DNA from 3 places in the Planococcus alkaliphilus genome. Region 1 is predicted to be linked to each of the others. Evidence: riboswitches for the same ligand, from Rfam matches in the RefSeq annotation. Region 1 holds a riboswitch; each other region holds the start of a gene.
What was found. Region 1 has a riboswitch for S-adenosylmethionine ahead of ssuE (NADPH-dependent FMN reductase). Riboswitches for the same ligand answer to the same signal wherever they lie in the genome.
Positions count from the first base shown of each region.

Region 2: another riboswitch for S-adenosylmethionine. It lies ahead of AC2EXB_RS03310 (vitamin B12 dependent-methionine synthase activation domain-containing protein); the one in region 1 lies ahead of ssuE (NADPH-dependent FMN reductase).
Region 3: another riboswitch for S-adenosylmethionine. It lies ahead of AC2EXB_RS04205 (transporter substrate-binding domain-containing protein); the one in region 1 lies ahead of ssuE (NADPH-dependent FMN reductase).

Region 1 covers NZ_CM168060.1:3,105,962-3,110,143, reverse strand. The annotation lists gene AC2EXB_RS16195 (hypothetical protein) at 1-459, shown strand, start outside; gene AC2EXB_RS16190 (MGDG synthase family glycosyltransferase) at 461-1,573, shown strand; gene AC2EXB_RS16185 (DedA family protein) at 1,594-2,184, shown strand; SAM riboswitch class I at 2,226-2,335, shown strand; gene ssuE (NADPH-dependent FMN reductase) at 2,436-2,981, shown strand; gene AC2EXB_RS16175 (LLM class flavin-dependent oxidoreductase) at 3,010-4,182, shown strand, end outside.
Region 2 covers NZ_CM168060.1:609,706-613,887, forward strand. The annotation lists gene AC2EXB_RS03300 (YehS family protein) at 212-730, shown strand; gene AC2EXB_RS03305 (hypothetical protein) at 910-1,335, opposite strand; SAM riboswitch class I at 1,524-1,628, shown strand; partial or broken gene AC2EXB_RS03310 (vitamin B12 dependent-methionine synthase activation domain-containing protein) at 1,816-1,989, shown strand; gene AC2EXB_RS03315 (glycoside hydrolase family 43 protein) at 2,129-3,748, opposite strand; gene AC2EXB_RS03320 (ROK family protein) at 3,953-4,182, opposite strand, start outside.
Region 3 covers NZ_CM168060.1:805,530-809,711, reverse strand. The annotation lists gene AC2EXB_RS04215 (NAD-dependent epimerase/dehydratase family protein) at 1-985, opposite strand, end outside; gene AC2EXB_RS04210 (DUF4256 domain-containing protein) at 1,164-1,721, shown strand; SAM riboswitch class I at 1,821-1,929, shown strand; gene AC2EXB_RS04205 (transporter substrate-binding domain-containing protein) at 2,060-2,908, shown strand; gene AC2EXB_RS04200 (amino acid ABC transporter permease) at 2,969-3,652, shown strand; gene AC2EXB_RS04195 (amino acid ABC transporter ATP-binding protein) at 3,668-4,182, shown strand, end outside.

The sequences.
Region 1 (4,182 bases):
GCCGAAGTCTATAGTTTTGGACGGAAAAATGCGGAGAATGCTTTTAACGGCGGCTTTGTAAAAGAAGAAATGGGCAATCACTTATTTCAGCGAGCGCAATGCGCGGTATTCAAATGCTCGGTTGATGCTGAGGGGTTTGGAGCGATGAAAAACTTCGTTTCTGCTATGGAACAGGACCGTGACCGTTATAAGTATAATTTAACGGGATTGTTCGGAGTGGTGGTAAAACGCGGGCTTGGATGCGAAAATTCGTTTTTCTGTTCTCAATTTGTAGCGGAAGTGCTGAGGGAAGGAGGCATCAGAATTTCTGCGAAGCCTCCGCGTTTAACGATGCCAAGAGATATATTCTGTTCCCAGTCCTTGGAACTGGTTTACAGCGGACCATTAGCAGACTATCCGCGTTTAAGTTCTCCAAAGATAGATAAAAAAGAAAGTCAGTTATGGATGGAGGCGCTTTGATATGAAGAAAGTATTGATATTTCCCTTACTGAACAGTATGCCTTCGGGCCATCATCAAGTAGCAGAAGCGATGAGTGAATTCATCGGAGGCCATTCAGCGGAAGTTGAATGCAAAAAGATTGATTTGTTGAGTGAATGGAATGCAAAAATCGAATCGGCAACAGTTAAGGCGTATTTGAATTGGATCCGGAGAGCGCCTAACTCTTATGCATGGATTTATCGGCAATTTGCATACAGATCGCCAAAAGAAAAGAGCCATAGAACGTATGAATGGCTTTTTATGAAAAAAGTCAGCGAAATTTTAGAAAGGGAAAAACCTGACTTGATCATTTGTACGCATGGATTTCCTTCGCTGTTCATCAATAAGCTGAAGAAACAAGGGAAATGCAAAGTCCCTTGCCTGAATGTGTATACGGATTTTTTCGTGAATGATGTATGGGGAAGAGCGTGCATCGATTATCATTTTGCACCAAACCAAGCGATTAAAGGAACGTTATGCCATAGCGATGGAATTCCCGAAAGCCGCGTTTTTGTAACAGGCATACCGGTGAGTGAAAAGTTCAGCAATCAAAAAGATCATCGTTCCAAAAAACAATTAACTGTTTTAGTTTCAGGAGGAAGCACTGGACTAAGCGAAGTCTTGGACCAACTGGATGAAGAAATCAGTGCCGAAAAATGGAGCTTTCAAGTTCTTTGCGGAACCAACAAAAAACTCCAGCAGAAAATCATCGGTTTAAACCATCCGGCCATCCATGCGATTCCTTACATTTCTTCAAAGGAGATAATGAATAGGTTGTACAACGAAGCTGATGCTATTGTGACAAAACCGGGAGGAGTCACTATCAGCGAAGCGCTAAGAAAAGAATTGCCGATTTTCATTCCAGCGGCTCTTCCAGGGCAGGAAGAAATCAATCTGGCTTATTTACTGGAGGAAAAACTGGTGTTTGCGGTTCCTGAAGGGCGCCGGCTAATGGATTTTGTAAATGAGACCTTGGCGGATGAAGAAATCATTGAACGATTTCGAACACGCGTCAAAGCTTATAAAAGTTCTTTGAACCTGAAGAACTCGGATGAGATTTACCGGGAAATCGAAAAGATTTTAGTGGGCAATTAAGCGACTGGAGAGTGAGCGGTATGGTTGAAGGGATACTGGCTTTTCTTGAAAGTTTAGGGATGCTGGGCTTATTCAGTGTGATGTTTTTAGAAGGATCGTCTATGCCGTTTCCCGGAGTGGCCCTTGTGATTGCTTACGGCGGATTGTTGAATCATAGCCTTGCAGCCACTGCCTTGTTATCAGCCGGCTTGGCAGTGGCCTATAGTGTCGCAAGTTTAATTCCTTATTTCCTGGGCAATAAACTTCAAACCTTCTTTCAGAAAAAATTCGATAAAGGATTAAAGAAGGCTTCTATATTATTTCATCGCTACGGCATTTGGAGCATTGCCATTTCACGTCCATTTGGCATCGGAAATTACATTTCTTATCTGGCGGGCATGAGCAGGACTCCAATTGGGAAGTATGGAGCGCTGACTTTCATCGGCATTTATCCTTGGTGCTTTGCCATGCTTCGCATCGGCCATTATTTTAATGGGAATTACGACGCTTTTAAATCTTTTGTGGCAGCCAATCAAATTTCAATGTACGGCTATATTGTTGTTCTCCTTGGTGCAATTGGCATCTGGCTCTATATGAAAACGAGAAGTCAGAATAATAAATTTAATGCTTGACACTTTTAATTCCTAGCATTATGATAGGCATTAATTAAATAAACTTATCCAGAGAAGCCGAGGGACTGGCCCGTTGACGCTTCAGCAACCTCTGACTTTGTCAGAAAGGTGCTAACTCCAGCAAGAAGATTTTTTTCTTGAGAGATAAGGACAGAACCTATTAGATTTAATAGCCTTCTTTTCTTGATATCGAGAAAAGGGGGCTATTTTTTATTTTTGAAAAAAACGGTTCAACAGAAAGGGAGAATGAAATGAGTGAAATTGTGATTTTATCAGGAAGCCCTGCGAAGGAATCCAGATCTGAATTGGTGTTAAAACATTTAGGTGAATTATTAGAGAAACAAGGATTTTCAGTCGCCCACATTTCCGTGAGGGACGTTCCGCAGGAAGATTTGTTCGAAGGGCGCTTCGGCAGTCCGGCTATCGCTGAAATCAGTACATTACTCCACCAATCACGGGGAGTTATTGTCGGATCGCCTGTTTACAAAGCAGCCTATTCAGGTGTATTGAAAGCATTGATCGATCTCTTGCCGCAAGATGTTCTGCAAGCGACTCCGGTTTTGCCGTTGATGACGGGAGGAAGTTCTGCTCACTTATTGGCGCTTGAATATACGTTAAAACCATTGCTTGCGAACTTGAAAGGACAGAGTTTAAAAGGCATCTACCTAGTCGACAGCCAAATTGATAAAACGAATCCACATCAGCCAATCATTGAAGCAGAAGTTGAGCAGAGGCTGAAAAAGCAGCTGGAATACTTCTTAGAGATTATCGAAAGGCAGCCGGTGACGAGCGCATAATATAAGATTTTTTAAGGAGGAGAAGCAATTGGCAGAGAAAAGGATCTACTTGAATGCTTTTGACATGAACTGTGCAGGCCATCAGTCACCAGGCTTATGGACACATCCAGAAGATCGGTCTCATACTTATAAGACAAGCGAATATTGGATTGAGTTGGCAAAGCTTTTGGAGCGCGGCGGTTTTGATGCTATTTTCCTGGCGGATGTACTCGGAACTTACGATGTGTACAAAGGTTCACGAGATGCGGCTGTTCGGCAAGGCGCCCAATCTCCGGTTAATGATCCTGCTTTAGTGGTGCCATTGATGTCCGCAGTGACAAAACATTTGGGCTTCGGCGTTACCGCTTCGACGACTCATGAACATCCTTATACATTTGCCCGCAGAATGTCGACATTGGACCATTTGACGAATGGGCGCGTCGGATGGAACATTGTCACTTCCTATTTGAAAAGTGCGGCACTCAATATCGGTTTAGAGGACCAAGTAAAACACGATGAACGCTATAATATCGCGGCAGAATATTTGGAAGTCTGCTATAAGCTTTGGGAAGGAAGCTGGGAAGAGGATGCAGTGGTATTGGATAAAGCGAACAGCATCTATGCAGACCCTGAAAAAGTCCATGACATCAATCACGAAGGCAACTATTACAAAGTGCCGGGCGCTCATTTATCGGAACCTTCACCGCAGCGGACTCCCGTTCTCTATCAGGCAGGGGCTTCTAAAAAAGGGGTGGAATTTGCAGGGCAGAATGCTGAATGTGTCTTTATTGGGGCGCCAACCATTCAAGCGGCAAAACGTTCAGTGGATAAATTGCGCAAGCAGGCAGAACTTGCCGGGCGCTCTCGTGAAGAAGTGAAAATCTTGACGATGCTGACGCCAATTGTCGGAAAGACCGAAGAAGAGGCATGGGCAAAATACGAAGAGTACAAAAAACACATCAGCCACGAAGGGGCACTTGCTTTATTCGGCGGATGGACAGGAATTGACTTGTCGAGCTATGCGCCTGATCAGGAATTGGAATACATCGAAAATGATTCCATCCAATCGGCTTTGGAAAACTTCACCAAAATTGATGCAGAGAAAAGATGGACAGTGGAGGACATCAAGGAATTTGTCGGAATCGGCGGTATGAGCGCTTATACAGTCGGTTCAGCCGAACAAGTGGCTGATACTCTGGAGCAATGGGTGGAAGAAGCTGGA
Region 2 (4,182 bases), 1.2 Mb from region 1:
TGTTGTGAGCGAAGTAGATGATTGAGTCTATGTTAATAAACAAGAAGGCGTTCTTGTCTGTTGTATCGATTATTTATTAATTCCGCAGAATATTAGCTTTTTTGACAAATACAAAGGTTTTCATCAAATCGGGCCTTTTAAATATGCTATGATAAAGAAAGCGAAAAAGATGATGGAACAGCTATCATGCATAATAAATGGAGGTTTCCCGATGGACAATAATGATATTCTGATCAGGCTGCGCTACGCACTTGATATTAAAAATAATGACATGATAAAGATTTTCAAGGAAGGCGGCATCGAGCTGTCGAAAGAAGATGTGTTGAAAGTGTTGACGAAGACGCCGGAAAGCGAAGGCGATGACATGGACAGCGTTTTGGATGCTTCTGAAAATGTTGACCATATCCGTGTCGACAACCGGATGCTGGAATCTTTCTTGAACGGCTTGATTGTCTTCAAGCGGGGACGCCAAGAGCCGAAACCGGGGCAGCCGGCCACACCGCCGATGAGCAACGAGCCGGCAAACAATTTGCTGTTGAAGAAAGTGAAGATCGCTTTGCAATTGACGAGTGAAGACATGCTTGAATTGCTCGCACTTGCCGGCGTGACCGTGTCGAAAAGCGAAATGAGCGGCATCTTGCGAAAGCATGGCCATAAGAATTACAGCATCTGCGGCGACCGCTATGCCCGCAATTTCCTAAAAGGATTGGCAATCAAATATAGAAAATAATGCATGGATCCGCTTCTTTCATTGGAGGCGGATTTTTTGATTTAGAGGATGGGAATTGGAGAGTTGGGAGTATTCGAACGAAAGTCGAGCATATTTCACAAAAAGTCGGGAGTAAACGAAAATGGTTTTCCGGCTGCAATCAAAAAAGCTGGATAGCAAAAATGCCGTCCAGCTTTCTTTTATTGCCACGGATAGGTTGCGAGCAGTTTGGCGCTGAGCACCATGAAATCTTCCGCAGGCGACTGTGCTTTTTTCTCAGTCAACAAGTCGTTGCCGGCTGCAAAAAGCGCTTCTGTTGTCGGGTAGGAGAGCGTTTTTTCAGGTTCGATGAACGTCACTGAGTCTTCCGTATAGCGGAACAGGAAATTTTGGTATTGGGTTTCGCTTGCGGAATGAAAGCTCGATGGAATGGTGTAGTCGATGTCGGCAGTAAGCACGCCGACGCGTTCATAGATGGCAAGCGGGCCAGCACTTTTCGCCAGGTGCTGTTCTGCGCCTTCCGCTAAGGCGTTTGGATCTTTAGCAATCGAAGGAAAGAGGCGGTTCTCGAGCAACACGAAATAATTGCGCGGATCGTTGACGTCAAGCAGGTATTTTTCAGACATTCAGAAATTCCTCCTAAAAGCGTTGATTGATTCCCATGATAGCGGAAATGTGTGAAAAGGGAAACGGAGAGAAACCAGAACGGTAAATGTCTTTCTTAACAGAAAGTTCGTTTATTTCTGTCAAAACGCCTTGATTTTCCATCCTGAACCAGTTACCCTTACAAAAAGCCAAAATTGAATAACGTGAATTCTTATCGAGAGAAGTCGAGGGACTGGCCCTATGACGCTTCAGCAACCAGTCGCAAGGTCAGGTGCTAAATCCAGCAGGTAATCGATTGCCTAAGAGATGAAAAGGAACGAGTGTGAACTCATAAAGCCTTCATTTTCATGGAGGGCTTTTTTTCTATATATAGGAGCAGAGAGAACGGGATTATTAGAGGAATTAAAACGAGGATTCTAACGGCAGACGGGGCAATAGGAGCCCAGCTGATCAAAGCGAAATTCCCGCGTATTTTGACGATTCTTGCCGTCAACAATGTCTCATTCGGCTATCCGGCATGTCCGAACTTGGAAGATCAAGCGAAATTATTCGGCTTGATCAAACCGGAAGACATCGGCGTCCAATTGACGGAAGAATATATGATGGATCCGGAAGCTTCGGTGTCGGCGATTGTCTTTGCCCATCCGGATGCGCGGTATTTTGTAGTAGATTGAGTATTGGAAAGGGGTTTGGACAGTAAAAAGGGAAGATTGGACAGTATTTAGCTAAAAACGGATAGTATTTCGCAGCTAATGGACAGTATATCCAAATAACTGGAAAAAGAGCAGCTCAGACCATCCTGAGCCGCCCTTTTTATTGGGTTTCTTCGCGTTCTTTGTAAATAAAATAATCGAAATCCGCCGCCAACTTTTGGCCGGACGTATCTTGGCATTGCATGCCGACAAATGCGCCGGTGAAGAATCCGCCGCCTTGGATGTAGTCATCGGAAAGTTTATGCGAACCGAAGCGGATCGGAATCAAATGCCAGTCCTCCCCATCGAACGAATAGGAATACTGATAAATGTCCGCATCGACATTGACGCGCATGTGGACGTACTCGACTTCATCAGGCACGACGATTTCTTCGCCTTGCAGCGGCTGGTCGTAGGCGAAATTATCGCAGACAGTCAAATCAAGGATGCGGCCTTTTTCTTCGTGCCAGGTAATTTGAAGAGCCGTCCAGTTTTCCGTGTTGTAATAGTTTACAAGACCCGCTGCCTGCTGGAATGTATCTGGCTGGAAGGCAACTTTCGTTTCCGCAGTAAAGTGGAAATGCTGCCAGCGTCTCGCGACGAATGCTTGGGTGAATTTAGATGTCAACGACTCGCATCCATGAATGCGCAAGTGGCCTGGATTTTCCTTCAAAGAAACGATTTCTTCGCCTAAAGGGATACGCAGCGTCTGGAAATGCGGGTTCAATGTCTCCGAATCGAAATCGTCTTTTTCCGGATAATCGCGATCCCACACCACTTCTTCGATGGCTGGCCCTTCGATTTGAAGTGAGGGTGCATTTCCGCCGACGACATATGGCCAATCGTTTTTCCATTCCACTCGCTGGATGGCTGTTTCGCGTCCAAGCGGGCAGTAGCCGCGCGGGTCAAGCAAAGCTTGGCCTTTTCGGGAAAGCGGGCGCCCCGTCAAATGCACCAGGAACCATTCGTCCGTATGCGTTTGGACAATGGAAGCATGTCCCGATTTCTGCAGCGGATTTCTTGGCGAGAAGAAAGATGTGATCAACGGATTTTCCGGATGGACTTCATAAGGTCCGTGCAAATCTTTTGAACGGGCAATCGTAGCTTGGTGGTCATACTTCGTGCCGCCTTCAGCGGTCAATAAATAATAATATTCGCCGATTTTGTAAAGATGCGGCGCTTCAACTAATGCCACATCGGTTCCTTTGAAGATGATTTCGGATTTGCCGACTAATTTCTGTTCTTCAACGCTGTATTCCTGAAGCACGATGCCGTAAAAATTATGATGGCCATGTCGGTGATCCCAATACATATTCACCAAGTATTTCTTGCCGGATTCATCGTGGAACAGGGAAGGGTCAAATCCCGAACTGTTCAAATAAATCGGTTCCGACCATTCGCCATCAATCGTTTCGCAAGTGACGAGGTAGTTATGGCAGTCTTTCCATTGCCCTTCTGTCACTTTCACATCTGTGAAAATCAGCCAGAACTTTCCGTCGCTGTAGGAAAGGGCCGGTGCCCAGACGCCGCCGGAGTTCGGATTGCCCATCATGTTCAATTGGCTCAACCGGTTGAGCGGACGAGAGATCAACCGCCAGTTTTTCAAGTCCTTGGAATGGTAGATGCCGACACCTGGGAACCATTCAAAAGTGGACACCGCGATGTAATAATCTTCTCCTACACGGCAAATGCTTGGATCCGGATTGAATCCCGTTAAAATTGGATTTTGGATAATCGCCATTTTTCGTCACCCTTTATGTATGATTTTGTGGATCTGCTGCTTGGCAGAGGAGATGTAAGTGCTTTCAAAAACACGTGCCCAAACAGCAAAGGCAAAGATTCTTAATCCAATTAAATCGAAAATTAAAAATCTTCAGCTGCTATAAACGATCATACACTACTTAGTACGAATGGTAAACTAAGTGTGATGAAAGTTTATAACAGCTTAAGAAAAAATGGCTTGCTGCGGCTGCATGCGGACACTCAAGAAATTCTCAATGGTAAAAGCAGCGACGCCAAGTGCCGTTGGCAGCGTATCAAGTTCAGAAAAGCCGATGATCAAATCGTTTTGCTGGAACCAAAGCGCTTGGTTGGCCACGCGTTCATTCAACGATTCGCTCAGCCAATTTTTGGCGGAAGCCATCCGGTTGCCGATTACGACTTGCTGCGGATTGA
Region 3 (4,182 bases), 1.4 Mb from region 1:
CTTGCTCTTTTTCCGGATCCATCCCCGCTTTTCGTTCAGCCGTTTCCCTTGTCATTTCCCATTCGCGGATGGCGCGAATGGTCTCAGTGAGCGGGCGGAACCTTAATCCGGCCTGTAAAGCTTTTTGGATATCCACTCCAAGAAAGCCATTCATGTACATACTGTCTGGAATCCACAGCGGCAATTCGGACCACCCTTCCACTTTGTGGCCCAACAGGAATTGCTCATCCACCCAAACAAAATCCGCATCACTCTTAAGGGTGGTCTTACATTCCTCCAAGAATTTCTCCATCGTCAGTGTGGAGTCGGGGCCGGTCGCATTAAATGTGCCTGTCCGTTGTTCTTCGACCAGCCGGAGGATCCATTCTGCCAAATCCCGGACGTCGATAAACTGGATTTCCTTGTCTCGCCGCCCCGGCGCCAACACCTCACCGCCTTTTGCTACGCGGTTAACCCAGTACGTAAAACGGTCCGTAAAATCATGAGGCCCGACGATAAGTCCCGGCCGGATATTCAGGGCACCTTCCGGAAACGCACGTTCCACTTCTTGCTCACACAAAAATTTCAACTCACCGTAATGTTCATTGATGGCAGCTTCCGCCTCTTTTGTTTTCAATTCTCCCAGCTTTTCCGCTGAAAGCCGGCCGACTGCGTGTTCTTCATTTATCCCCGGAGATTCTAAATCGATGTAAACCGATGCGCTTGAAATGAATGTGTAATGTCCTACGGATTTTGCCAGCAGTTCCGCAGATTCCTGAACGGACCATGGAAGATAGCCGGATGTGTCAATAACGGCGTCCCATCTCCGCCCTCTCAACGCTTGTAAATCCCCGTACCGGTCGCCGGTCAACTTTTCCACTTCTGGAAACAAATCCGGATTCGCTTTTCCTCTATTTAATAAGGTCACTTCATGGCCGCTGCTGAGAGCCGCCTCGGTCAGAAATCTCCCCAAAAAACGGGTCCCTCCAAGGATCAAGATATTCACATACACTCCTCCTTCAATTTACTGAATGAAAAACGATCTGCTTTCCTGCTTCTTTTATTCTGCAAAAGCTCCAGACAATCCTCTACTGAAAATAAAATAGATGCACCTCTCCAAAACCCTGCTGCTTTCTTATATACTAAAACCAACAATAGCAAGATCCATTAAAGGAGGAATTAGCATGAGCAAGCAATTATCACCCGAACAACGCGAAGCATTTCTCAACACGTTAAAAGAGCGGTTCGAGAAAAACATCACCCGCCACGAAAATTTCGAATGGGCCAAAATCCAGGACAAACTGGAAGCGAATGAAGACAAATTATGGTCGCTCCATGAAATGGAACGGACTGGCGGCGAACCGGATGTTGTGGATTATGATGCTGCAGCGGATGAATTCATTTTCTTCGATTGCTCCGCAGAAAGCCCGACTGGCCGAAGAAGCATTTGCTATGACCCGGAAGCATTGGAATCGCGCAAGAAAAACAAGCCTGAAAACAACGCGGTCGGCATGGCGGCGGACATGGGCATTGAATTGCTGACAGAAGAACAATACCGAAAGCTGCAGTCGTTAGGGAAATTCGATATGAAGACATCGAGCTGGGTGCAGACTCCTGCTGAAATCAGAAATCGCGGCGGCGCCCTTTTCTGTGATTTCCGCTACGGGCAAGTGTTTCTGTATCATAACGGAGCGGATTCGTATTATGCCGCTAGGGGATTCAGGGGATCGTTGAACGTTTAACAACTTCTAATAAAAAATAAGATGAGATTTATCAGAATTTTGTGTTGACGGTAAAATATAATGATGATACAGTTGTCAACATAGTTTAATAGCAATTTGTTCTTATCATGAGAGGTGGAGGGATTGGCCCTACGAAACCTCGGCAGCGGGCTCACTTTAGAGCACTGTGCCAAATCCAACAAGCTTTGATTAGCTTGAGAGATAAGAAGAGCAGAATATCAATGTGATTTCGCATGCCTGCCTCTTCTTATAGAAGAGGCTTTTTGTTTGCCCTCATATCTGGACAATTCTATTAACTTAAAACCAAGTAAACCAATAGAAAAGGAAGGTGCAAAGACATGAAAAAGACCAAACAGCTTTTATGGCTCGTCGCAATTACAGTAATCGGTTTATTTCTAACCGCATGCAGCAGCAATGAATCTTCAAATGAAGTGAATGCTTCAACAGAAAACAAGGAACAGAACACTTGGGATCGAATTGAAGAAGCAGGCAAAATCGTTGTCGGCACAGAAGGGCTTTACTACCCGATTACATATCACGATGAAGAAACAAAAGAATTAACAGGATATGATGTAGAACTTGCTCGTGCCTTAGGAGAAAAGCTTGGATTGGAAGTTGAATTCAAAGAAATGGAATTTGACGGATTGCTGCCAGCTCTTCGCAATGGCCAAATTGATATTGCCGCGAATGATTTTTCGATTACCGACGAACGCAAAGAGATATTTGATTTCACGATTCCAGTCAAGCATTCATATGGTTCAGCCATTGTCCGTGAAAGTGACAACTCCGGCATTGAATCAGTAGAAGATTTGAAAGGCAAAAAAGTCGGGGGGTCCGCGACAAGCAATTACTCAAAATTTGCTCAAGAACAAGGGGCTGAAGTGATTGTCTACACAGGCTCTGACACGGTGCTTCCAGAAATCGTCAGCGGCCGCGTCGATGCTACGCTAAATGACTATCTTGTCTTGTTGCGCTCACTTGAACAATTTGATAAACCGGGATTGAAACTGGCTGAAGATGTTAGATTCTCATTCAGCAGCAGTGCTATCGTAATGCCGAAAGATAGCCCGGAGCTGAAAGAAAAACTTGACGGTGCTATTGAGGAGCTTCTTGCTGATGGCACATTGAAAGAAATTTCAACTAAATTTCTTGGTGCTGATGTAACACAGCCGCTTGAAGAAGAATAAAAATTTTTTGAGGAATCCTCGGATTCCTCTTTTCTAGATACTAAGTAAAGGAGTCTTCCAATGGCCGACTTTAAATGGGAATATCTTTTTAATGTAGAAATCGCAATTGATTCTCTTCCTTTTATTCTGGAAGGAGCTTGGCAAACCATTTTGATTGCACTGGTCAGCCTAGTATTTGCTTTGATCCTCGGTTTATTTGTAGCTCTTGCCCGAATGAACCGCTTTATCGGACTGTCTCTCCCAGCCCGGCTTTTCATCTCCTTTATGCGGGGCACTCCGCTTTTGGTGATGCTGTTTATCCTGTATTTCGGCTTTCCCATGATCGGCATTGAAATGCAGCCGCTTACTGCTGCCATTATCGGCATCAGTATTCATTTTTCTGCCTATACGGCCGAAATTATCCGTTCTGCCATTTCTTCTGTATCGAAAGGACAATGGGAAGCTGCTGAGACGCTTCGGATGAGCTATTGGCAAACCATGACGCGCATCATTCTGCCGCAGGCGACTCGTATTGCTTTGCCTCCGCTATCGAGCACTTTCATGGATATCATCAAAGGAACTTCGCTAGCGATGGTCATCACTGTTTCTGAAATGTTCTACCGCGCCAAAGTGGTGGTCGGGCAAACTTATGAAAGCCTAACCTTATATATTCTCGTGGCACTCATTTACTGGTCCATTTGCATCCTTGTCACCTTGCTTCAAGATTATTTAGAGAAAAAAGCAAACCGCTATGTCACTGCCTGATAGGAGGTTCCCAAATTGATCAAAGTTGAAAATTTAAGCAAGCAATTCAAACAGGTAGAAGTCCTGAAATCCATTTCATTGGAAATAAAAAAAGGCGAAGTTGTCAGCATCATTGGCCCATCCGGTTCTGGCAAAACAACCTTACTGAGATGCCTGAATCTCTTAGAAACGCCTTCAGGCGGTTCACTTCAAATCAATGATGTCCATGTTTCATTCACTGGGAAAACACCAAGTAAAAAGCAAAAAGTTGATGTTCGCCAATTTTCTGGTATGGTCTTTCAGCATTTTCATTTATTTCCGCATAAAACCGTGATTGACAACATTATTGAAGCACCGCTTGTCGTGCAAAAACGGAACAAGCAGGAATTGGTGCGTGAAGCAGAAGGATTGCTGGAAAAAGTTGGACTATTGGAACATAAAAACCAGTATCCGGAACAATTGTCGGGCGGCCAAAAGCAACGGGCGGCGATTGCCCGGATTCTCGCACTGAAACCGGATCTCCTATTATTTGATGAACCGACTTCTGCACT